DNA from 4 places in the Pseudoalteromonas sp. S2893 genome. Region 1 is predicted to be linked to each of the others. Evidence: predicted binding sites of a transcription regulator. Region 1 holds the regulator's gene; each other region holds the start of a gene.
The links. Region 1 encodes FliA, which starts transcription of late flagellar genes. Its sites were predicted from a motif close to CTAAAGNTNNNNNNNNNNNNGCCGATA; they were not measured.
Positions count from the first base shown of each region.

Region 1 (6,040 bases):
TGGTTAACAAAATATGGTCGCCTTCTTGCGAAGCCGATAATGTAACGTTACCAGTTCTAGGCTTACCCGCAGCTTCACGCGCTGCTGGCATTTCAATTCCGTGGTCAACTGAGTTTCGTACTAAATGCACCAACGGATCGGCCAGTGCCTCAACTAAGTTTTTATCTAAATCGGTTTCTTCACCTACAAGCTGTAAATCAATTTCTTTATTTAAGCTACGGGCTAAGTCACGTACTACGCGAGGGAATCGGCCAAACACTTTTTTGATAGGCTGCATTCGCGTTTGCATTACTGCACCTTGAATATCAGCAGTGACCACATCAAGATTTGATATCGCCTTACCCATCGCTTCACTGTCTGTATTGGTCGCTAAACTGACCAACCTATTTCGTACTAATACTAACTCGCCAACCATATTCATTATTTGATCTAAACGCTTTGTATCAACACGTACTGTGGTTTCAGCAGGTGGAGGCGTAGCTTTTTTAGGTGCAGCGCTACTCGCTGGTTTTTCAGCCACTTTAGGTGTAGGCGCAGCGGCTTTTGCCGCCGGAGCTTGTTTTACTGCAGGTGCTGGCGTAGGTTTTGCTGGCGTTTGTGCTACAGGTGCAGCCTTAGGTGGCTGCGGTGCAGGTGTGTCAGCTTCTTTTGATTCTGGTGCGGCACCTTTACCATGCAATTCATCAAGCAGTGCTTCAAATTCATCATCGCTGATTTCATCATCACCGCTATCATTTGTAACAGCCGCTGGTGGTGCTGTGTGTTTTACTTCTGGCTCACTGCTTGAAGTATCTCCTGCAACCGGACCAAAACTACCTACACCGTGTAATTCATCTAATAAACTGTCAAATTCATCATCGGTAATATCTGAACTTGAATCTGGCTCTGCACTTGGTTGCGACACTGGGCTTTGCCCTTTGCCGTGTAGCTCATCGAGTAAGCTTTCAAATTCATCTTCTGTAATTTCATCAATTTGCGTGCTATCTGCTGAAGGGCTTGAACCTGCCACATCAAATAGTTCATCAAATGCAAATGGGTCTTCATCATCTGTTGCGCTAACGGGAGCTGCGGGTTCTTGTTCAACAACTTCGGGGGCTGTTTCAGTAAGCTCGTCATCCGTAGGCGGTTGACCAAGTTTGTGAAGGGTTTCTAATAATTGAGGGTCTGCTGGGTCTGGCTGTTCGCGGTTTTGAATAGTGGCAAACATTTCATTAATGGTATCTAGTGCTTGTAAAATCACATCCATTAATTCTGAATTAACAGTTCTAACCCCTTGGCGTAAGAGATCAAATACGTTTTCAGCACCATGACAGGCATCAACAAGCTCAGTCATAGCTAAAAAGCCTGCCCCCCCTTTTACGGTATGAAAGCCCCTAAAAATAGCATTTAGTAACTCAGTATCTTCTGGGTTATTTTCTAGCTCAACTAACTGTTCAGATAAAAGCTCTAGGATTTCTCCAGCCTCTACAAGAAAGTCTTGTAAAATATCTTCATCGACTTCAAAGCTCATGCAGTTACTCTCCTCTTAGAAGCCCAAACTTGATAATAGGTCATCGACCTCGTCTTGGTCAGATACAACATCATTTCGCGACTCTTTATCAATAATAGGGCCTTCAGGACCTGCTAATGTTTGTGCGGCAACCAGTTCTTCTGTTTCTTGTTGTTCTTTACTTTCAACAATGCTGTCATCTTGTGCAGCAAATGCTGTTAAAAGGTGGATTAAACTTTCTTCTACTTCTCTGACTAATTCAATTACACGGCGGATAACCTGGCCGGTTAAATCTTGAAAATCCTGAGCCATTAGTACATTGGTCATTAAAGTTTGCAACTCATCGGTTTTATGATGAGAGCTGTTCATAAACTTGTCGATGCTGTGGCATAAGGTTTTAAACTCGCCCAGCTCTATTTCGCGGTTCATAAGCCTATCCCAAGTAGGCTTAATATGTGCAATTTCATCTGCTAGCTGCTGCGCAATAGGAAGGCTTGCTTCGACCGCATCCATTGTCTTATTAGCTGCATTTTCTGTCATTTCCATGACATAGTTTAAGCGCTTTTTCGCATCCGGTATTGCATCAGTGGTTAAATCGGTTAAACGCGTATCAAGTTCAAAGCTTTTAAGGGCTTCGTGTAATTGGCGTGTTAACTTACCTACTTCAGCAAAAAGCTGCGATTGCTCTTGAGAGGCAGTATCTAAAATTAATTGATCAGCTTTATCTTGCTCACCGTTTTCTAAAAAAACGACGAGCTGACGAGCTTGTTCTAAAGTAATTTGAGGCGCAGCTGGTGCTGACATAAGCCTCTCCTCTCATTAACCTAAGCGTTCAAACACTTTTTCTAATTTAGTTTTCAAAGTACCAGCAGTAAATGGCTTAACAATATAGCCATTAACACCTGCTTGCGCTGCCGCTATTATTTGTTCTTTTTTAGCTTCTGCCGTCACCATTAAAACCGGAATATGTTTTAATTTTTCGTCAGCTCTAATGGCTCTTAGCAAGTCAATACCCTGCATGCCTGGCATGTTCCAATCGGTTACAACAAAGTCAAAAACCTGATTTTGCAACATAGGTAATGCTGTAGAACCATCGTCAGCTTCTTGAACATTCGTGAACCCTAGGTCACGCAACAGATTTTTTATAATACGTCTCATTGTAGAGAAATCATCAACAACAAGAATTTTCATGTTTTTATCCAAAACATCCTCCGGTGAGGTCTTAACCTATAATTTACTTACTACTAGTTTATCCAGTCATTGATTTTTGCTTTGAGCTTAATCATCGCCTGACCATGTATCTGACTTACACGCGATTCACTTACATCGAGTATATGCCCAATTTCTTTTAAATTCATTTCATCGTTGTAATACAAAGAAAGCACCATTGCATCTCGCTCTGGTAAAGACTTTATTGCCTCTAACAATGAATTATTAAACCGTTCATTTTTAACATTATTAAATGGTTTGTCTAGCGCTAAATCTTGACCTGCAGGGCTAATAACATCTTCATCTACCCCTAGGTCTTCTATACCAAGCACTTTACTGGAATTAACATCATTTAAAATATGATGGTATTCTTCTAGCGAAATATCAAGTTTTTCAGCTACTTCAGTATCTTTTGGTTCTCTATTTAAGCTATTTTCTAATTCTGTGATGGTTTCGGCTACTAATCGGCTTTTGCGGTGCACCGAACGTGGTGCCCAATCCCCTCTGCGCATTTCATCAAGCATAGCGCCGCGAATACGAATACCAGCAAACGTTTCAAAGCTTGCCCCTTTACTGGCGTCAAAGTTTTTTGAGGCCTCGATAAGGCCAATCATTCCCGATTGGATTAAGTCATCAAGCTGAACGCTAGGAGGAAGACGAGCTATTAAATGGCACGCCACTTTTTTGACAAGCGACGCGTGCTTTTCAACAATCACATTTAAATTTTGTGTTGATTGATATCCCATAGCTCTTTTCACCGATGTTGTCATAATCAGCCGTTTACTAGCTTCTCAATGAAAAACTCTAAATGTCCTGAAGGTTGATTAGGTATAGGCCATTTTACTGCTTTTGTCGCTAATGTTTTAAACGCGACTGCTGCTGGTGAATTAGGGAAAAGATCGACAATTACTTTTTGTTTGCGCGTAGATTTACGCATATTTTCATCATATGGAATAGTCGCAACAAGCTCCATAGACACATCTAAAAAGCGGTCTGTTACTTTAGAGAGCTTTGCAAAAAGCTCTTGGCCCTCGCGCATACTGCGCACCATGTTTGCAACAATTTTAAATTTATAAACGCCATGCTCGCGGCTAAGTACTTTAATAAGCGCGTAGGCATCAGTAATAGAGGTCGGCTCGTCACACACCACCACCATGACATCTTGCGCTGCACGAGAAAAACTCAGCACCATGTCAGAAATACCAGCGGCGGTATCTACAATTAAAATATCAAATTCGGTATTAAGCTCACTAAAGGCACGAATTAACCCAGCATGCTCAGATGGGGTTAGCTCCACCATACTTTGCGAGCCTGATGTAGCAGGCACGATTTTAATACCGCCTGGGCCTTCAACTAAAATCTCGTCAAGTTCGCACTCGCCTGAAAGGACATGAGATAAGTTTTTTTCAACACGTAGTCCTAGCATTACATCACAATTAGCTAGGCCTAAATCGGCATCTAATACTAATACACGATTACCCTGCTGCCCTAAAGCAATAGCAGTATTTAAAGAGACGTTGGTTTTACCCACTCCTCCTTTACCGCCGGTGACAGCGATAACTTTTACGCCGTTGTTGTTGTTTTGACTCATTTTGCGCAGGCCGCTTGCTTGATCTAATACTGTGTTAATCATACATCCCTACTGTGCTTGACGCCACTGCTTGGTGTCTTGAATGTTGTGCTTTTGCTCTTTTTAAATACAATTGCTCAGCTTTTTTTACTAGTTTTTCAGCATTTGCAACGCGAATATCTTCTGGTACACGCTGACCATTAGTAAGATACCCTATTGGAAGGCGATTTTGAATCGCTATACTAATAATCTCACCTAAACTTAATGATTCATCTAACTTAGTGAAAATACAACCGCTTAGCTGAACCTTTTTAAAATGTCTTACGGTTTCTTGCAGTACATTTATTTGTGCTGTGGCACTTAATACCAAATAACTACGTATATCCACTCGCTGGTTGCGCATTAACGTATTTAATTGCTCTGTAAGGCGTAAATCACGTTGGCTCATACCCGCTGTATCAATTAATACTAGACGCTTATTGCGTAAATGATATAAAACTTCAGCTAATTCATTGGCATCTTTTACTTGTTTAACACCACAACCAATAATACGACCATACGTTGCAAGCTGCTCATACGCACCAATTCTGTATGTATCAGTGGTGATTAGGGCAACTTTGTCGGCGCCATACTTTTGTGCGCCTAATGCGGCAAGTTTAGCAACTGTGGTTGTTTTACCTACACCAGTAGGCCCAACAAGGGCATACACACCCCCTTGGCGAAGAATTTCGTTATTGGTGGTTTGCATTTGATCTTCAACCATTTGCAATAATGCTTTCCAACCTTGCTGACGCGATACGTCATCTGGGATAAAACACGCCATTTGCTCTGCAACGTCTTTATCTATTCCCATCCCAACTAAACGGTCAATCATGCATGCACGTGTAGGGTCACGACGTGCCATATCTTGCTGCATTAAACCCGATACTTGGTGTTCTAGTAACTGGCGAATTGCGTTCATTTCATCACGCATCGCGCTCATTTGGGCGCTTTCGTTGTTATTAGCTTGAGGACGCGGAGCCACAGGCGCATCTAAATCGTCAAAGTCTTGATCTAAGTCATCAAAGCCTAGGCTGTCTGCTTGGGTTTGCATGCGTTTTGGCGCTTCATTTTCGCGTGCAAACATATTTGTCGTACGTGGCTGTGCTGGCTCTTGGTAATGCTCAGACGTATCAATACCTGATTGCGAAAACATAGAGGCTAGCTCAGGAGAGCGAGGGCGTGGCGACTGGCGCTCTAATAAAGCTTGTAAGCTATCAGCTACTTTTGCTTGTGGCTCAGGTTGCGCACGCTTAGGCTCTGGCTTTACAAAGTTATGAGTAGGCTGTTGCACGGCTCTTTGCGGAGCAGGCGCTGCCTGTGGTTGCGCTGCGGCTTTAGGGGCTGCTTTGTCGTAATCTACTGCGGCAACAATTTCTACACCATTAGCGAGTTTTTTGTTCGACATAATAACGGCATCAACACCTAGCTCATCTTTAACTTCTTTCAGTGCGGTGCGCATATCTTTGGCAAAAAAACGTTTAATCTTCATGGTTCAACCCCTGTTAAAATCTTTATTGTTGGCCTACTGAGCTGACAATCTTGATCTGTCTTTCATCTGGTACCTCTTGATAAGACATCACCCTTAAACCCGGTATGGTGTACTTAACAAAACGAGATAACACAGTGCGTAACATTCCTGACGTTAGCAATATTGAAGGTTCTCCGGCCATTTCTTGATTCTGATGCGCTTCGTTTAATGATGTTTGAAGTCGCTCAGCAAGGCTTGGTTC
Region 1 is NZ_PNCY01000031.1:78,897-84,936, forward strand. Features, by position in the region: gene CWC04_RS15135 (chemotaxis protein CheA) at 1-1,510, opposite strand, end outside; gene CWC04_RS15140 (protein phosphatase CheZ) at 1,526-2,293, opposite strand; gene cheY (chemotaxis response regulator CheY) at 2,309-2,692, opposite strand; gene CWC04_RS15150 (RNA polymerase sigma factor FliA) at 2,734-3,444, opposite strand; gene CWC04_RS15155 (MinD/ParA family ATP-binding protein) at 3,471-4,331, opposite strand; gene flhF (flagellar biosynthesis GTPase FlhF) at 4,324-5,799, opposite strand; gene flhA (flagellar biosynthesis protein FlhA) at 5,822-6,040, opposite strand, start outside.

Region 2 (6,040 bases), on a different contig from region 1:
GTGAGGCAAAACAAAAACAAGAAGATGATTCTAGCTCTTTACGTACTGAGACGGATCAATCAGTGTAACGTGCTTTATAGCTAGCTTATTACTCAAAACATCAGCCGTTGCATAATATTGCAGCGGCTTTTTTTTGTCTGTAAATTTATTTCCAAAGTTATGCTGCTCTAGTAGGTAGTTTACTCTGCTAGCAATGGCCGCGCCTGAATCGAGTAATTGCACTGCGTTATTAAAGTACGCTTGTATAGCATCGCTAAGAATTGGGAAATGTGTGCAGCCTAGTACAAGTACATCTATATCTGAGTTAATGCGCAAACGCGTAAGCTCTTTATGCAGTTTGAGTGTATCTAGCTGCTGAGTGAAAAATAACTGCTCTGCCAATGCCACCAGCTCAACACTGCTATATAAACTCACTGTTACGTTGCTGGCATGTTCTTTTATTAATGTATGAGTATAGGGGCTTGCAACTGTGGCGGGGGTTGCCAATAAGCCGATGTGCTTTGTGCGAGTTACTTCAGCAGCAGGCTTTATTGCTGGCACTACGCCGACAATAGGTATTGATGTAATTTTGCGTACTTCACTTAAGGCTGATGTAGAGGCTGTATTGCAGGCTATAACAATAAGGTCGACATTAAGCGCGTTGTGCTCAATAAAATATATGAGTGAGCACAAACGCCCTATAATAGTTTGCTGGGTTTGCGCGCCATAAGGGAGTAACGCATTATCCATAAAGTAGCTGTACTGTGCATCTGGAATACGCTTTTGAATATGCTCAAGCACGGTGGTGCCACCTATACCTGAATCAAATACCATTATGTGGGCTGACAAACTTTGGTTCCTACTGTTTATTAAGAACGGCAGTTTGCCATGAGGTATTTATAAAAGAAAGTAGTTTAGCTTTGCTCAGACTTTAGCGCGTCGAGTGCATCGCCCGCTGAATTTAATTGGTTTAGGTTTTCAAACATTGCTTGGGTGTAATCAACTAGCTGATCGACTGCTGCTTGATCTTGGTTAAGCCACTCTATAATACCGGCAAGCTGATCTTGTAGGCCTAGTTGCGATGCTTTATCAAATGCATTTTTTAGATCGTCATTAAAAGGTGCGATCGCATCGGCTACCTCTTTTGTTGGGTTTGGCTGATATTGCTCATAACTTTTAACGGTAGCGACTGTTTTTGTTTGGCGAAGATCCATTGAAAATGCAACGAGTTGCTCACTGCCTAAGCTAAGCTCTTGTGCTTTTTCAAATGCTTCATCCAAATCACCGCTAAAGAATGTTTTACTTACACCTTGTAGCTCTTCCATCATGGCATTAATGGCATCTTGCTCTTGCTCGTTTAAATCACCATTAACCGACATTGAAAAAGACAGCTCTCGAGATTGCGACGATGAGCTGGCAAACGATTCGCTGTTATTGCTTTGTTGATACCCGCTCGCTGTTTGAGACTCATATGCATCAGCAAAGCTAATACTGACCTCATCACCTTCGGCTGTTGTAAACTTATACTCGGCATTGCTGCTCATGCTTACATATTGTGCTTGGCTTACGCTAACACTGGCCGCTTGTGGGTTAAATAGGGTTTGCTCAAACTCATCAAGCCCCTCAAAAATGCCTTCTTTTGACTTGTCGATGCCCTCTTGCATTTCTTCGTTAAATACACCGGTGCCTTTTAGTTCATCAACCGCTTCGTCTATACCGGTTTGAACACCTGTGCGCGCATCATCTAACATATTTTTTAATTTATCGTCATCGGCACCATTGGCTTTGGCTTTATTAACTGCGCCAGATACAAAGTCCAGTACATTTTTTACTATTTCATCAAAATCGAATAAAGGTTTATCGGCTTGTTTTTGCTCAACAGGTAAACCTAGTTGCTCTGCCATTTTATCGCCAAGCACTTTTGCAGCAAGTTCTCTGCCTCGCTGTAATGAACTTTCTTGCGGAGATTGGATTGTTGGCTGCTGTAGCGCTTCTTTATTATTGAATTTGTTTACGTTGTTGTTTGGCGTATAGCCATAATTACCGATTTTCATGATCCACCTCCGTTACGTACTTAGCTTATTATCGGCTAATAGTGACAAAACTAAAGTGCATGTTTAAAAAAACAGCAACTTTATTATCAGCAAAACTAGACAAATACTGCTCGCTCCCTACAATAGCGCCGATAAATAGATCTCATAGATAAGGTAGTAGCATTAATGGCAGTGATTAAAATAGATACCACACAGTACGATACGCAGCTAAATGAAAAAGAGCAGCGTATTACGTCGCAATTTAAGCGATTTGGTGTGCAAGCGTTAGAGGTGTTTAGCTCAGAGCCAATTAACTACCGCCAACGTGCTGAATTTAGAGTATGGCACGATGGGGATGATCTATTTCATATTATGTTTGATCAGGCCACGAAAGAAAAAATTCGCGTCGACACCTTTGACCCTGCCGCGCCATTAGTTGGTGAAGTTATGCAGGTGATGATTGATAATTTAAAGTCGTGTGAAGTATTACGCCGTAAGCTGTTTCAAATCGATTATTTATCGTCATTAAGTGGCGAGATTTTAGTAAGCTTGCTTTATCACAAACCACTCGATGATCAGTGGCTAACTGAAATAAAAGCCCTGAAAGAAAAACTGAGCAGCAAATACAACATTGACTTTATCGGTCGTGCGCGCAAACAAAAAGAAGTACTAGCCAATGATTTTGTTACTGAGCGTTTAACCGTAAACGGCCAGGAGCTTATTTATCAACAAGTAGAAAATAGCTTTACGCAGCCTAATGCTAAAGTGAATATAAAAATGCTGGAGTGGGCACAAGACTTATGTAAACCACTGAGTAATGACCTGCTGGAGCTTTACTGTGGGAATGGTAATTTCTCTATTGCATTGGCGGGTTCGTTTAATCGCGTATTGGCTACTGAAATATCTAAGTCTTCTGTACATTCAGCGCAATACAACATTGCTAAAAATAAGGTAGATAACTTAGATATAATTCGTATGTCGAGTGAAGAGTTTACCCAGGCAATGAATGGCGAACGTACCTTTTCGCGTTTAGAGGGGATAGATTTAAAAAGTTACGATTGCCAAACTATTTTAGTCGACCCTCCACGCGCAGGTATGGATACCCTTACCTGTGACTTAGTGGCCAACTACGAGAACATTATTTATATATCGTGCAACCCAGAAACGCTTGAGCGTGATTTAGATCACTTAACCCGTACTCATAATGTTAAGCGCTTTGCGATATTTGATCAGTTCCCTTATACGCATCACATAGAATCGGGTGTTTTCTTACAAAGAAAATAGTGAGTTAAATTTAAATCACTTCCATAAAAAAAGCTCCTTACGGAGCTTTTTTTGTTTTAGCAAATCTTACTTGTTCGCTAAATAGTTAATTAATTTACTAATATCTTCTGGCGCGGTAATACCAGACTCACGGCCTAGATTTAATTTGTATTTACCATTTACGATAAAGGTTGGTACGCCACGTAGCGCGCCTTTTTCTTTAAAGTAATTTTGGTCACGCTTCATTTTAGAGCTTAATGTACGTACCGAGAAGCTTTTGTATAGTTTATCAAACTTATCGCCATCAACACCCTGCGCTACAAATACATCTTTTACATCTGCAAGCTCGTTAAATTTAGCGCGCTTAGTGTGAATGTGATTAAAAATAGCCGCAACAATTTTATCTTTTTGCGGAAGTACTTCCGCGGTTGCTAGCGCTTGGCTCATCATTTGTTGGTTTTCTGGATCGCGAACACCGACAAAATCAACATGGCTCTTTTTAAATTTAACGTCTTTATCTAGCTTCGGCTTAAACTCACCAATTAACGCTTCCATGTTATTACAAGCAGGGCAATAAAATGAGAAAAACTCTTTTACTTCTGGCTTTTTAGTCGCGCGCTCTGCAACCACATCGTAATGTACGCCTTCTTCATAAGTGGCGGCTACACTGCTCGCAGCCATAGGCAGTAGTAATGCAAGTAAACCTGCTTTAACTAATTTGATCATTGTTATTGTTCTCCGAGATTAAAGTGTTAGTAAAAAAGCAACTAACTCATTCAGTTCTTGCTGGTTATTAATGGTGTTAATGTTTATTTTATATTTATCGTTTACGATAAAGGTAGGCACACCGGTTAGCGCACCTAGTTTTGAATATTTGTTTTGTTTATCTTGCATTGCACGCTCAGCTGAAATAATTGGCATGCTGGCAATGTCTTGATCAAACGTTGCGCTATCGATACCGTTAACTTCAAGCAATTTTTTAACGTCTTTCATTTGCGTTAAAGGTGCGCGCTGTACATGAATACTTTTAAAAATTTGGTCGCTGATACTTTGTGCTTGACCGTGTTTTTTACCGATTAAGTAGGCGTAGCTTAAGTTGCTTTGCGCCTGTGGTGATACACCGCCTAAAAAGTTAACGTGATTTTTTATAAATTCAGTGCCCTCAGGTAGGCTTTTTTCAATTGCCTTTGCAACAGGCTCAAATTTAAAACAATGCGGACAGTAAAACGAGAAAAATTCGGTTACTTGCGGCTCTGCGCTTTTTTCTACATCAATAACAGTATACTGGTTATCGGCTTCAAACTGTGCAGCAAGGGCTGCAAATGGTAAACATAAAAGTAGTAGGCTCAGTTTCAATTTTTTAAGCATTGGTATCTCGTGTACTTTTTAAATAAAATTTTATGGCAATAACTTCAGCGGAGCTTCTTGCAGTGCTGCAAACTGCTCTTTAAGCGCTAAAATTTGTTGCTCCCAATATTTGTCTTCAGCAAACCATGAAAAGTTCCGTACGAACGCAGGATCACTCCATCGTTTAGCTACCCAACCCATATAGTGAATAATACGCATTGCACGAAGCGGTTCAATTAATTTGAGTTGAGTGTGGTCAAAATCACAAAACTCTTCATACGCATTTACAAGGGTGTCTAACTGTAACAGCTGTGTTTGACGATCGCCACTGAGCATCATCCATAAATCTTGAATGGCCGGCCCCTGACGAGCGTCATCTAAATCAACAAACATAAGTGCTTCGCCTGCCCACAAAATGTTACCTGCGTGGCAATCACCATGTAAGCGGATCCCTTGCACATTTTTATACTGTGCTTGCGCTTGTTCAATAACCAAGTCCAATATGGTGTAAAAAGCCGTGCTGATCCCCATAGGTACCAAATTACTTTTTTGCAGATGAACTTTAGCTGTATGCAAATATTCTTCGCAGCTAAAGGTAGGTCTGTGCTCAAATGCTTTGCTTTTAGCCACCTGATGCATACGGCCAATTAAACGACCCATTACATCAAGTTGATCCAGGTTATCAACTTCAAATTGTCGCCCGCCTACACTTGGAAATAACACAAATACATAACCTTGGTGCTCAAATAAGCTTTCTCCGTTGTGCTTAATGGGTGCAACAACGGGTACTTCGGCCTCAGCTAATTCAAATGCAAAGTCGTGCTCTTCTTGTATTTGCGCTTTGCTCCAGCGCTCTGGGCGGTAAAACTTAACAACGTAGCGCAGGCCATCTTCCGCCTTAAATTGGTAGACTCTGTTTTCGTAGCTATTAAGTGCTAATAAACCTGACTCTGCATATATACCAACGCTTTCTATTGCATCGAGAATTAAGTCGGGCGTTAAATCTTCAAAACTAAATTTACTCATGGGCTTCTTAATGTAAAAAGCGGGTTACCCCGCTTTTGTTAGTGTGTTTATCGCGCTTTAAAAAAGTTACTCGGTTGCGATATGCTTTCATCGGGGTCATTAACCGGTGAAAGTACAAAGTTAAACTCCGTCATTGGCACTTTTAAATCATACGGGTCCATTACAAGTGACAGTGGCACATTATGCGATTGCCCTGCTTGCACTGTAAATGTTTGCTTGCCAATGTACTTAAAGTTTTCAAGGCCTTGAACATCAATATTAAAGGTTTGCTCGTACTGCGCCTTGTTGATTACTTTTAATGTATAGGTGTTTTCTACCAAGCCATTAAAGTCAACACGATACAGTTGGTTACGGTCTCGTATTATGTCAAAGTCCATAGGCTTTCTAAATGC
Region 2 is NZ_PNCY01000066.1:883-6,922, forward strand. Features, by position in the region: gene CWC04_RS18805 (RNA recognition motif domain-containing protein) at 1-68, shown strand, start outside; gene murI (glutamate racemase) at 31-828, opposite strand; gene CWC04_RS18815 (DUF5610 domain-containing protein) at 894-2,033, opposite strand; gene trmA (tRNA (uridine(54)-C5)-methyltransferase TrmA) at 2,199-3,296, shown strand; gene CWC04_RS18825 (thiol:disulfide interchange protein DsbA/DsbL) at 3,363-4,001, opposite strand; gene CWC04_RS18830 (thiol:disulfide interchange protein DsbA/DsbL) at 4,020-4,643, opposite strand; gene CWC04_RS18835 (serine/threonine protein kinase) at 4,674-5,648, opposite strand; gene ccoG (cytochrome c oxidase accessory protein CcoG) at 5,696-6,040, opposite strand, start outside.
Region 2: CWC04_RS18815 (DUF5610 domain-containing protein) is a predicted target of FliA. The motif match lies at 2,063-2,089, and genes of this name have one in related genera.

Region 3 (6,040 bases), on a different contig from region 1:
TAGCAATGTTGCATCAGTAAAATGAGACGGTGGCGTAGTGTGTTTTTCTACCACCTCACCTTTAGTGCAGTTAAGCGCCATGCCTTTTGTTAAATGAGGCAAGGTTGCTTCATCTTTTAGCTCGGCTTTGCCCATTAGTACCTTAAATCCTAGGCTTACATCTTGCTTTGCATTGGCTTTAAATAAACCTCCCGCAATCGTTACATCTACTTTAGTTTCGTTATAAATATAATCGGGGTAAAACTGAATTAAATAATGCCTACTAATAAGTTGATATACTTTTGCTTCATCAGCCGCCAAAGTCGCTGTTTTTAGTTGTTTGGCGGTAGGTACAATTGCATGGTGCGCAGCCACTTTTGCATCGTTAAAACATTTGCTGCGTTTTTTAGCGTCTGCCCCATTCACAAACTCAGTATTTTGACCGCCATTAGCTGCAATTGCTTTTAAAATTGCAGGCGCATCTAAATGATGCTCTTTAGGCAAATAACGATTATCAGAACGAGGGTAAGTAATTAACTTATGACGCTCATAAAGCGTTTGGCAAATATCGAGTACTTGCTGAGCTGCCATACCAAATGCCTTTGCAGCATCTATCTGCAGTGCCGATAAATTATAAGGCAGCGGCGCGCTTTGTTTTTTTTGTTTTTGTTCGAGCGCAGTGACTTCAGCTGGTTGATTGGCTATTCGCGAGGCGACGTTTTCGGCTAATGCATTATTTAAAACGCGGCCCTCTTCATCTTGGTACGGCTCGCAGGCTTTGCTTGGTACCCACTTGGCCACAAAGCTTTGCTGCTCAGGGGTTATTAAATGCGCCAACACTTCATAAAATGGTTTTGACACAAAGTTAGCTATTTCGTTATCCCGATTAACCACTAAACCTAAAATTGGGGTTTGTACGCGACCCACCGACAACACATTGCCAAAGCCTGCTTTTTGCCCCGCCAGCGTATAAGCACGCGTAAGGTTCATACCAAATAGCCAATCTGCACGTGAACGCGCAAGCGCCGACACACTAAGCGGAATAAATTCACGATTTGAACGCATAGTCGTAAGCGCTTTTTTTACCGCCGCTAAATTTAAATCACTTATAAGTAAACGTTGAATGCTTTGCTTTTTGGTTTTACTTATTTTGGCTTGCTCTATGACTTCATCAACCAACAATTGGCCTTCGCGATCGGGATCGCCCGCATGCACGAGTACTGATGCCTGCTTAATTAGCTTTTTTAAAATAGTTAATTGTTTACGCGTTTTCGTTTTTGCCTTGAGCTGCCATTGTTCTGGCACTATGGGAAGGTGTTCAAATTGCCACTTTTTAAAACGCGCATCATAATCATCAGGTTCAGCTTGCTCTAGTAAGTGCCCTATACACCACGAGACACAGTCACCATTAGCCACTTCTATATAACCATCGTGTTTTTTATGTGGTTTTGGCAATGCATCAGCAATAGCTCTGCCAAGTGATGGCTTTTCTGCGATATAGAGTTTCATGGGAGTTGCTCATTAACTGTTTATATGAACAGTAGTTTAGCACAGCTATTTAGAAGGTGGAGCGCTTTCTATTTTTGAGGGGGTATTACTTTTTTTAGCGAAAAGCATAATTAAAGGTAAATAACACACTATGACGGTGCCAATGTTGATAAAGGGCATTAACGTTTTGTAAATAATGGTGCTGTACGCTAAATCCCAAAGGTGACGGTCAACTAATCTGAATAATTGTAATATAGGTGCGCCAATAACCACTAACTGACCAATAACGCATTGCCATAAATAAACTTTATCTTTTATTCCCCAATAAGCTATTAACGCCATCCATATAATATCGGTAGCCGCCCATACTAAATAACGATAGATATAAATATCGTCAAACTCTCTCAAGCTAGAGGCTGTTATCCCCCCAAAGAAGAAAAAAGCGACGGTCAGTGATGCAAACCTAAAGGCTAAGTAATCTTTAAATATAAAAAATATTAAAAGAGCCGGGCTTAGCATAAAGACCCAGCTTTTACTTAAAATACTAACGAAATACAAAAACCAATCAGGCAAAATGTTTTACCTTATTTTTCTTTTGTATCGTCGTCGGTACCATCACCATTACCTGGCATATCACAATATTTAATTATAACTTTCACAGCACATCCATTACATATGTTAAGGAAATGTACTTTAAGCTAAAATAATGAACTTGCCAAGATACTTAGGCGATTAAGTACCTTAAAAAGAAACTTAATTAGAGAAATTAGCGCCCGCTACTAGCCTAGCGCACATCAATAGGGTCTGACTCTTTAGCCTTACCTTGTAAGATTGATATTTCTACTCGGCGATTTCGGCGTCTATCTTCGTTTGAATCATTCGGCACAAGTGGACGAGTATCAGCACGCCCTACTACCATCATACGGTTTTTATCAAACCCTTGTACCGTTTGTAATTCGCTTGCTACTGCTACAGCACGCTTTGACGATAAGTCCCAGTTATTAATATATAACTCGTTAGAAACCTGAAAATCATCGGTGTGACCCGATACCGTAATTTCACCAGGTACATCTTTTAATAACTCACCAATATCTTGAATTATGGGCTTAAACTTAGGTTGTAAAAAAGCACTGCCAGAGGGAAATGAGCCATTTTCACGGATACGAATAATGATTTGCTGCCCTAAAGATTCAAGCTCGATTGCACCGTCGATAATTTGTTTTTCGAGCTGTTGCGCTATTTTTTTTACTAACTCGTTAGTTTGTTCTTGATCGGCGGCTGAAGTTGCTTGCTCTGAAGATTGCTGCTGCGATGTACTACGTGACTCGCCACCACGTTTATCGCCACGTTGCTCTTGTCTACCACCAGCAGAGCTTTCATCACCCGCTTGAAACTCTAACATTTGCTGGGTCATTTCAACCGTTTGTTGCTGAATGGTTTCTATCGGGGTAGGTTCAGGCTTACCAGGGGTAAATTCCATAGCAATAACCGAGGTCCCTTTAGGGATATCTTTTACTTCTATTTTGTTTTGCACACCAAATGCAAACTTCATCGAGCCTGCTATTTGCTTAAATTTAAGTACATCCATTTCTGAAAACGCGAGCAAAAGTACAAAAAAGCACATTAAAAGCGACATTAAGTCGGCAAATGTTCCCATCCAAGCAGGCAAACCTGGGGGTGGGCATTTGCACTCTTGATCAGACATGGTTACTCCTCGGTATCTACTTTGCGCTTAGACTCAGCAAGGTAGTTTTTCAAAATACCTTCAATTACTTTCGGGTTTTGGCCGTCTTGAATACCTAAAATAGCATCCAGTATTAGACGCTGATTCATGGCCTCTTCGTCTTTACGAAGCTCCAGTTTTACCTGAATAGGAATAGCCACTACATTTGCTAAAAATGCACCATATAAAGTAGTTAATAATGCCACCGCCATTGCGGGGCCAATGGCTTTAGGGTCATCCATGTTAGATAACATAGCAACTAAGCCTATTAACGTTCCTATCATACCCATTGCTGGGGCTATATCGGCAAGTGACTTAAATAAACCGGCGCCCAGTTCGTGACGAGTTGTGGTTAAAGAAATGTCTTTTTGAAGCGTGGCACGAACTACATCAGCATCGTGACCATCAACAAGCATATCTACACCTTTGCGCATAAAAGGGTTTGGTATTTCGGCTTCTTCGAGGGCTAAAAACCCCCCTTTACGGGCTGAATCAGCAAGTTCAACTGCTTTTTCTATCAGCTCTTCTGGCGATTCGATTTTAAACATAAATGCTTTACCAACAACCTTACCTATGCCCAAAAACTGCGACAAGGTAAAGTTTGATAACACAATAAATAGTGAGCCACCAAATACAATTACACTAGAAGGCGCATCGGCAAACATCCCCATTTCACCGCTACTACTCATAAACATGGACATGACAATTAAACCAATTGCGCCAAGGATCCCAATTATGGTTGCTAAATCCACATTTCCTCCAAAGTATTATACTTTGTTATTCAAACTTTTATTATTAACTGCTTATCGGCAAGATACTGAAATACTTAAGCCATTTTTGAAAAAAGTGTAAAACACTGTGTTTGGCCTAATTTTAGATCAAGATACCCTACTCGCCTAGCGACTGATTAATTTTATTGTACACAGTGAGCACTAATACGCATCTTATACATGGTAAAAATACGATTTAAACTGATATAACTCAAAAAACAACGATCATCCTTTGACCTAGTTTAGCATTCCCCCTAAAATTGGCTCCTAAATTTATCATGCTGGCTGAAATTAAACATGGCGACTAAAAAACCTGAAAACCTAAGTTTTGAACAAGCACTCGAAGAACTATCAACCATTGTCGGTGAAATGGAACAAGGTGATTTATCGCTTGAGCAGTCGTTAAAGCAATTTGAGCGTGGTATAGCCTTAGCTAACGCCTCAACGGGTAAGTTACAACAAGCAGAACAAAAAGTGTCTATTTTGATGGGTAATGACGAAAAAGCAGCGCTTACTTCATTTAACAACGATATGGAATAACCGTGAGCATACAAGAAAAAATAGAATGTGCTCAACAAGATGTCGTAAAGACCCTGCAACAGTACTTTGATCAACCCCTTGATACCGCACACACAGTAAAAGAAGCCACCCAGTACGGCTTATTTAACGGTGGCAAGCGTTTACGCCCCTTTTTAGTCTACGCAAGTGGCGAAATGCTCGGAGCTAATAAGCAAGATTTAGATATTCTTGCTGCTGCTATTGAGTGTATTCATAGCTACTCGTTGGTGCACGATGATTTACCAGCCATGGATGATGACGACCTTCGCCGTGGACGCCCAACTTGCCATATAGAGTTTGACGATGCGCATGCAATTTTAGCAGGCGATGCACTACAAACATTAGCCTTTGAACTTATCTCGGCTCACAATTTCACCTGCAGCGCATCAACACAAGTAAAAATGATCAGCGCACTGGCTAAAGCATCGGGGCTTGAAGGCATGGTAGGCGGGCAAGGGCTAGATATTGCAGCCACAGATAAAGTGATTACAGTACAACAGCTTGAACGAATTCATAAATTAAAAACGGGTGCCTTAATCAACTGTGCCATTACATTGGGTGCATTATGTAGCGAAAAAGCAGACAAACAAACCTTAGAAAACTTACGTGTTTTTGGGTATGCTATAGGGCTGGCATTTCAAGTGCACGACGACATTTTAGATGTTGAAGGTGACACATTTACTTTAGGTAAGCCACAAGGCTCTGATTTAGCTGCTAATAAAGCAACTTATCCGGCCCTATTAGGTATGCAAGGTGCCAAGCAAATGGCGCAAAATTTAATAGAGCAAGCGCATCAAGCATTAAACAAAATAGATGCTGATACCTCTACTCTAGCGGCGCTGGCAAACTACCTGATTAAACGTGACCATTGAGTGTTACATATACGTATTGCCATTTAGCACTGACATTATTACTCAACAGCGGTAACAACTAATAAGTTAGCACCGGTGTTAGCGAAGGATAAAATAAATACCATGACACTTGATAGTAGCAAGTATCCATTACTTAACTTGGTTGACGAACCAGCCCACTTACGCGATATAGCGCAAGATAAACTCCCTGCGTTTAGCAACGAGTTACGAGACTATTTACTCAACTCTGTTTCGCAAAGTAGCGGCCATTTAGCGTCTGGTTTAGGAACTGTTGAACTTACCGTTGCTCTACATTATGTGTATAACACACCAGAAGATCGCCTTGTATGGGATGTAGGCCATCAAGCGTACCCGCATAAAATTTTAACGGGACGACGCGATTTAATGCATACAATTCGTCAAAAAGACGGATTACATCCATTCCCTTTTCGTGAAGAAAGCCAATACGATACCTTTAGCGTAGGCCATTCAAGTACCTCTATTTCGGCAGCACTTGGTATGTCTATTGCGGCTCAAAAAGAAGGCAAAGGCCGCAAAACTGTTGCCGTTATAGGCGATGGTGCCATTACAGCAGGTATGGCATTTGAAGCCATGAACCACTTAGGCGATGTAAAATCTGACATGTTAATCATTTTAAATGATAACGAAAT
Region 3 is NZ_PNCY01000001.1:156,404-162,443, reverse strand. Features, by position in the region: gene CWC04_RS00745 (DNA topoisomerase III) at 1-1,488, opposite strand, end outside; gene CWC04_RS00740 (hypothetical protein) at 1,534-2,040, opposite strand; gene CWC04_RS00735 (flagellar motor protein MotB) at 2,252-3,172, opposite strand; gene pomA (flagellar motor protein PomA) at 3,175-3,942, opposite strand; gene CWC04_RS00725 (exodeoxyribonuclease VII small subunit) at 4,258-4,500, shown strand; gene ispA ((2E,6E)-farnesyl diphosphate synthase) at 4,503-5,390, shown strand; gene dxs (1-deoxy-D-xylulose-5-phosphate synthase) at 5,493-6,040, shown strand, end outside.
Region 3: pomA (flagellar motor protein PomA) is a predicted target of FliA. The motif match lies at 3,995-4,021, and genes of this name have one in related genera.

Region 4 (6,040 bases), on a different contig from region 1:
ACTTCACAAGTAAATGGTTTAGCAGTAGCACAGCGTAACGCTAACGATGGTATCTCAATGGCACAAACTGCTGAAGGTGCAATGAGTGAGTCTACAAGCATATTACAACGTATGCGTGAACTAGCACTACAATCTGCTAACGGTTCAAACTCTTCAGAAGACCGTGAAGCACTGCAAAAAGAAGTGTCTGCATTACAAGTTGAATTAACACGTATCGCAGAAACAACATCATTTGGTGGTCAGCAATTATTGGATGGTAGTTTTGGTTCTAAGTCTTTTCAAATTGGTGCTAATTCTAATGAAACAATTAACGTGTCACTTTCAAGTGTTGCAGCTAACAAAATTGGTACAAATCAAATAAACCTTCAATCAGCAGCAGCAGGTGGTTTTGGTCAAGCGACTACTGCAGCGGGAACGCTACCAGCAACAAGTGCTGTAGCAGGTAGTACTATTGATATTTCTGGTCGTGAAGATTCAACTGTAAATATTGCAGCTGGCGCAACCGCAAAAGAAGCAGCTGCGGCAATCAATAGTGCGACAAGTACAACAGGCGTTACAGCACAAGCAAGAACAGAAGCAAATTTAAGTTTTAATACAGCAGCTGCGGCCGATGAAACAGTAAGTTTAGATTTAAACGGAGAAAAACTTTCTTTTGTAGCAACAGGTAGTGCTGATGGTGATAACCAAGCTTTGGCTGAGGCAATAAACGCTAAAACAGACGAACACGGTGTTTCAGCTTCTATCGACAACGGTGTGCTGTCTATTTCAAATAACGATGGTGATGATATTACCATTGAGAATGTTACAGATACTGCAGCTACTTCAACGGTTAGCATTGCAGTGACACCTCAAGGTTATGATGGTACTGATGGCATAGCAACAAACTTGGTTGATGGAACTGGCGCTACGCGAATTACTGGCGGCGTACAAGTGAATTCATCTGAAGTATTTACTGTAACACCAAATGATGCGTCTTATGCTCCAGCAGCAGAAACCACAAGTAAACTTGTTGATGTTGATTCAATTGATATTCTGTCTCAAAAAGATTCACAAGATGCACTAGCAATTATCGACAACGCAATTGCGAACATCGATGCTCAGCGAGCTGGTTTAGGTGCGGTTCAAAACCGTTTTGACCACACTATTAGTAACCTTGCTAACATTGAAGAAAACGTATCTGCATCACGTAGCCGTATTCAAGATACAGACTTTGCAACTGAAACTGCAGAGATGACGAAAAATCAAATCTTGCAACAAGCAGGTACGTCAATCTTATCGCAAGCGAATCAGTTGCCACAAACAGCACTTAGTTTACTAGGTTAATAAGTAAAACGTTATAGCTTAATGTGTAGCTAGCTAGTACATAAAGTCAGTATTAGTTTTAAAACAAGGAGGTGGCTTTAGCTACCTCCTTTTGTGGTTTAAGGGTATAAATTAAGCTATTGTTAGTTTAATAACTATACAAGTTCGGCAAAATTTAGGAGGCGTTATGAACACTATTACTTCAAACGCAGAAGTTACGATAGCATCAACATCTTTAACTGGTGAAGATAAACAAGTAGGGCAGTCTGGAGCGACATTGACTCAGCGCGCTGTTGATGACGTAAATAAAACGGATGAACAAGGCTTGCAAAACCAGTTAAACAATCAATATACGCAGCAAAGCTCTGAGGGCAATAGTTCACAAAACCAACAACTTGAGCGTGAACAGCTTGAAAAAGTGGCGCAACAATTGCAGGAGTTTATGGGAGAGATGAGCCGTAGCCTGCAATTTCAAGTTGATGAAGACTCAGGCCGTGACGTTATTAAAATACTTGATAAAACCAGTGGTGATGTCATTAAGCAATACCCTTCGGAAGAAGTGTTAAGCTTAGTGTCAAAGCTTTCTGAATCTGCGGGTATTTTAATCGATCAAACAGTTTAGTCTTCGTATAGTTGATATATTATTAGTTACGTTTTTTGGGGTTTAAAGAGGTGAAGTATGTCTATTTCGTTTAATGGTTTGGGCTCTGGCTTAGCCGTGTCAGATATAGTTGATGCGCTAGTTAATGCTGAGCAGGCTCCAGCTGAGGCTCGTTTAAACACTCAAGAAAGCAATTTAACTACCGACATTTCTGCTGTAGGCGCTCTAAAGTCAGCTTTGGAACAAGTGCAAACAGCAATGGAAGCGTTAGGGGATGCAGATAACTATCAAAAGCGCAGTACGTCAGGCAATGATGATTTTGTCTCTATCAGTGCTGATGAAGACGCCCAGCCAGGTGGTTATTCTGTAAAGGTTAATAACCTTGCTACAGAGCATAAAATACTATCAGAAGCATTTGATGCTGACGCTGCAGTGGGTGAAGGTACTATGACATTCAGTTCAGGCGAGAATAGTTTTGATATTGAAGTATCAGATACCGCTACCTTAAGTGAAATAAGAGATGCAATTAACGACAGCAGCGATAACGACAGCATAAACGCAACAATAATAACAGATGATACCGGTCAGCATTTAGTGCTGGCAGCTAAAAATAGTGGGCTTGAGAACGAGATTAAAGTCGAGGTAACCGATACTGATGGTAATAACACCGACACTAATGGATTGTCTCGTTTAGCCTTTGATTCTGCTGGTGTTCAAAATGCCTCAGAAATTATTGCTGCAACCGATGCATCAATTACTATCGATGGCTCCCTCACAGTTAGTAGTTCTTCAAATACGTTTAATGATGTTATAGACGGTATAACAATCACCGCTAAAAAAGCTCAGGGTACTGATGATGATTTAAGTGATATATCGGTAACCGAAAATAATAACAATATCCAATCGGGCTTAAACAATTTTATTTCTAGTTACAATGAATTACTTGAACTTAGTAATAACTTAGGGGCATCAAGCGAAGATGGTGCTGGTGTAATGGCCGGTGATTCGTTACTACGCGGTGTAATGTCTAAATTGCGAGAGCAGATTACCGACTCTGTAGATTTAGGCAATGGCAACTCATTATCACTTTCGCAATTAGGTGTTGAAGCCGATCGTTATGGAGTATTGACGCTTAATACCGAGACTTTAAATGAAAAAATTGATGAAGATGTCGACTTAGTGCAGCAGTTTTTTGTAGGCTCTGATGAAGACGAAGGCGGCTTTGCCCAATCGTTTGATGAGTTAATGAGTTTTTATACTGACTCTGACGGCATTATCCAAAACCGTATCGACAGTAAAACAAATCAATTAGAAGATATTGATGAACAGCGCGAAAGCCTGACAAGTAAAATGGAATCGTTATCTTCTCGATTATATGCTCAATACAACGCCATGGATTTATTGGTAGCGAGCTTAAACTCGACAAGTAGTTACGTGCAAGCGCAGCTTGAAAATATGCCTGGTGTGGTGAGTAATAATTCTTAATTTTCCATATTAATTATGAACATAAAAAAACCGTTTAAAAACGGTTTTTTTATGTCTAAATATTGCCTTTAAGAAGCTTAGTAAGTTTAAAGTTGCTAGAGGTAGCTAAACCGATTTATAAGCCGAGATTGCTTTACCTGTTTTTTTTTGCTTAATTATGGCTTTAGATGATTCATTTTTTACAGCATTTGCCTGTTTGCTAATGTTGTTGATGTTGGCTTGCACAACCATAAGTTGCTCGGCGGTAGGCGGGTTATCGCTTTCGCACCAGCGCTTAAGCTCACTATTTAAAGTATCCATAATAGGGGGAGCTTCATCAGCGTTATTGCTTTGCACTAATAATTCGATTCTGCTGAGCAATTGATTAATATGCTCAGCTTTGCTTGTTTCCTCTAAAGCCATTAGCTTATACCGCAGGATTACGCTGATCGACAGGAATGCTATCCCACCCTTCTTTAATTTCTTTAATAATGCCAGCTACTTCAGAAATAATCTCAATATCATTGTCAACATTTGCTTGCACAAGGCGTCTTTGGCAGTAGTCATAAAGTGCTAATAAATTATTTGAAATACTCGGATCTTGTTCCACTTCTAAATTAAGCGCGTCTTGTAATGCACCTAAGAGTAAAATACAGGCAGAGATGTTTTCGCCTTTTTTTTCTATTTCTTTGCGCTCAATAAACCCTTTAGTAGCGGCCAAGCGGCCAATTATGTTACTAAAAATAAGGTTAATTTGCTCATAGGGCGCCATTTCTGCGATGTTGCTGGCGCGCACTTGAGAATATTTTTTTAATGAAACATGAGCCATGGAAAATCCTAAATAAATATGTGAAATCGTCTGTACGTAACAAAAGCAATATTAATGCCAAACATATTGCATTTATTTAGTTATCGGCATTGTTGCTTTCAACTTAAGTTAATTATAGTTTATATTTTTGACCTACGTAGATTTATGCACTAAGTAAAAAACAAGACATGGCATTAGCTTTAAGTATTAAACAACAAAACAATACTTAAGTTTTAATTATTAAGTATTATTGTTTTATAGCGATGTCTATTTTTTGGCGTTTATGTCAAAAAACCGCCGCTATTACTTGCATCCATACAGATCTCGCTTACAATTTAGCTAATAAAATGAATTAGTGAAATTATGGCTCGCTAACTATGATCTTGATTTTAGATAATAATAATAACCGTGCAATAGGATTACATGCATCACTTACCTTTATTGGGGAAGCTGTGAAGTTACTTGACGAAAGTGATTTTGAGCAAGTATCTAGTAAGTATCAACAACAAGAATGCATTGTTATTTTAGGTGCATTGCAAGGCTTAGATCATGAAAGCTTAATTAAGCGTTTTCCAACCCTGCCTTTTTTACTGATTGGTGAAACACTCAAGCCCTTATTAAGTATTGCTAATGTGGTGGGCTTAATTTGTGAGCCGTTTAATCACGAAGTAACCACACAGTTATTACACGACTGCCAACAGTACCAACGTATGTTGCCTGGTAGCCACAAGCAGCATAAACCACACAAAACATTTGATGGTTTAGTTGGCGAAACCGATGCTGTTAAAAACGTACGCTTTTTAATTGAGCAAGTGGCTAAAACCGATGCAAATGTGCTTATTTTAGGCGAGTCGGGTACAGGTAAAGAGGTGGTTGCGCGTAACGTGCACTTATTATCTAAACGCAATACAGGGCCGTTTGTACCAGTAAACTGTGGTGCCATTCCAGGAGAGCTTCTTGAAAGTGAGTTATTCGGCCATGAAAAAGGGGCGTTTACCGGCGCTATTTCTGCACGTAAAGGGCGGTTTGAATTAGCTCAAGGCGGTACGCTGTTTTTAGATGAAATTGGCGATATGCCACTGCAAATGCAAGTTAAGCTACTTCGCGTATTACAAGAGCGCAGCTACGAGCGTGTAGGTGGCACAAAAGCTATTCAAGCAGATGTACGGGTGATTGCCGCTACTCATCGCAACCTTGAGGAAATGATTGAAAAGGGCAGCTTTAGGGAAGATTTATATTACCGTTTAAACGTGTTTCCTATTGAAAACCCGTCTCTTAATGAACGTGCTGATGACATACCTTTATTACTTAAAGAGTTAATGCGCCGTGTTAATGAGCAAAGTGGTACGTCGGCTAAATTTACAGAACGCGCGGTTGAGAGCCTAAAAGAGCATGCTTGGCCTGGTAATATTCGAGAGCTTGCTAATTTAGTGGAGCGCATGGTGATTATGTTCCCTGAAAAAGTAGTGGATGTACCCGATTTACCCAATAAATATCGCTACATCGAGGTAGACGCATACGAGCCAGAGTACCCTGAAGAGCTACTTGAAAAAGATGCCTTTAACGATATTTTTAGCTCAGGTTTTAGCGATTATGATAATGAACCTGAGCCTGAATTTAGCCAACCGGGATCTGGCATATTACCCGAAGAAGGTATAGAGCTTAAAGAGTATTTAGCAGAGCTTGAAATAAGCTTAATTACCCAAGCGTTAGAGCGTTTTGATTACGTTGTTGCGCGCGCCGCAGAAATATTAGGTGTAAGGCGTACAACGCTTGTTGAAAAAATGAAAAAGTACAATCTATCGCGAGATTAGCCAAACTTAGCAAGTGCCGAACCATTACAAATTACCGAGTTTGGCTCTTTT
Region 4 is NZ_PNCY01000048.1:92-6,131, reverse strand. Features, by position in the region: partial or broken gene CWC04_RS20100 (flagellin N-terminal helical domain-containing protein) at 1-762, shown strand, start outside; gene CWC04_RS20095 (flagellin) at 754-1,323, shown strand; gene CWC04_RS17400 (flagellar protein FlaG) at 1,490-1,924, shown strand; gene fliD (flagellar filament capping protein FliD) at 1,982-3,388, shown strand; gene CWC04_RS17390 (hypothetical protein) at 3,494-3,790, opposite strand; gene fliS (flagellar export chaperone FliS) at 3,795-4,196, opposite strand; gene CWC04_RS17380 (sigma-54 dependent transcriptional regulator) at 4,553-5,989, shown strand.
Region 4: fliS (flagellar export chaperone FliS) is a predicted target of FliA. The motif match lies at 4,278-4,304, and genes of this name have one in related genera.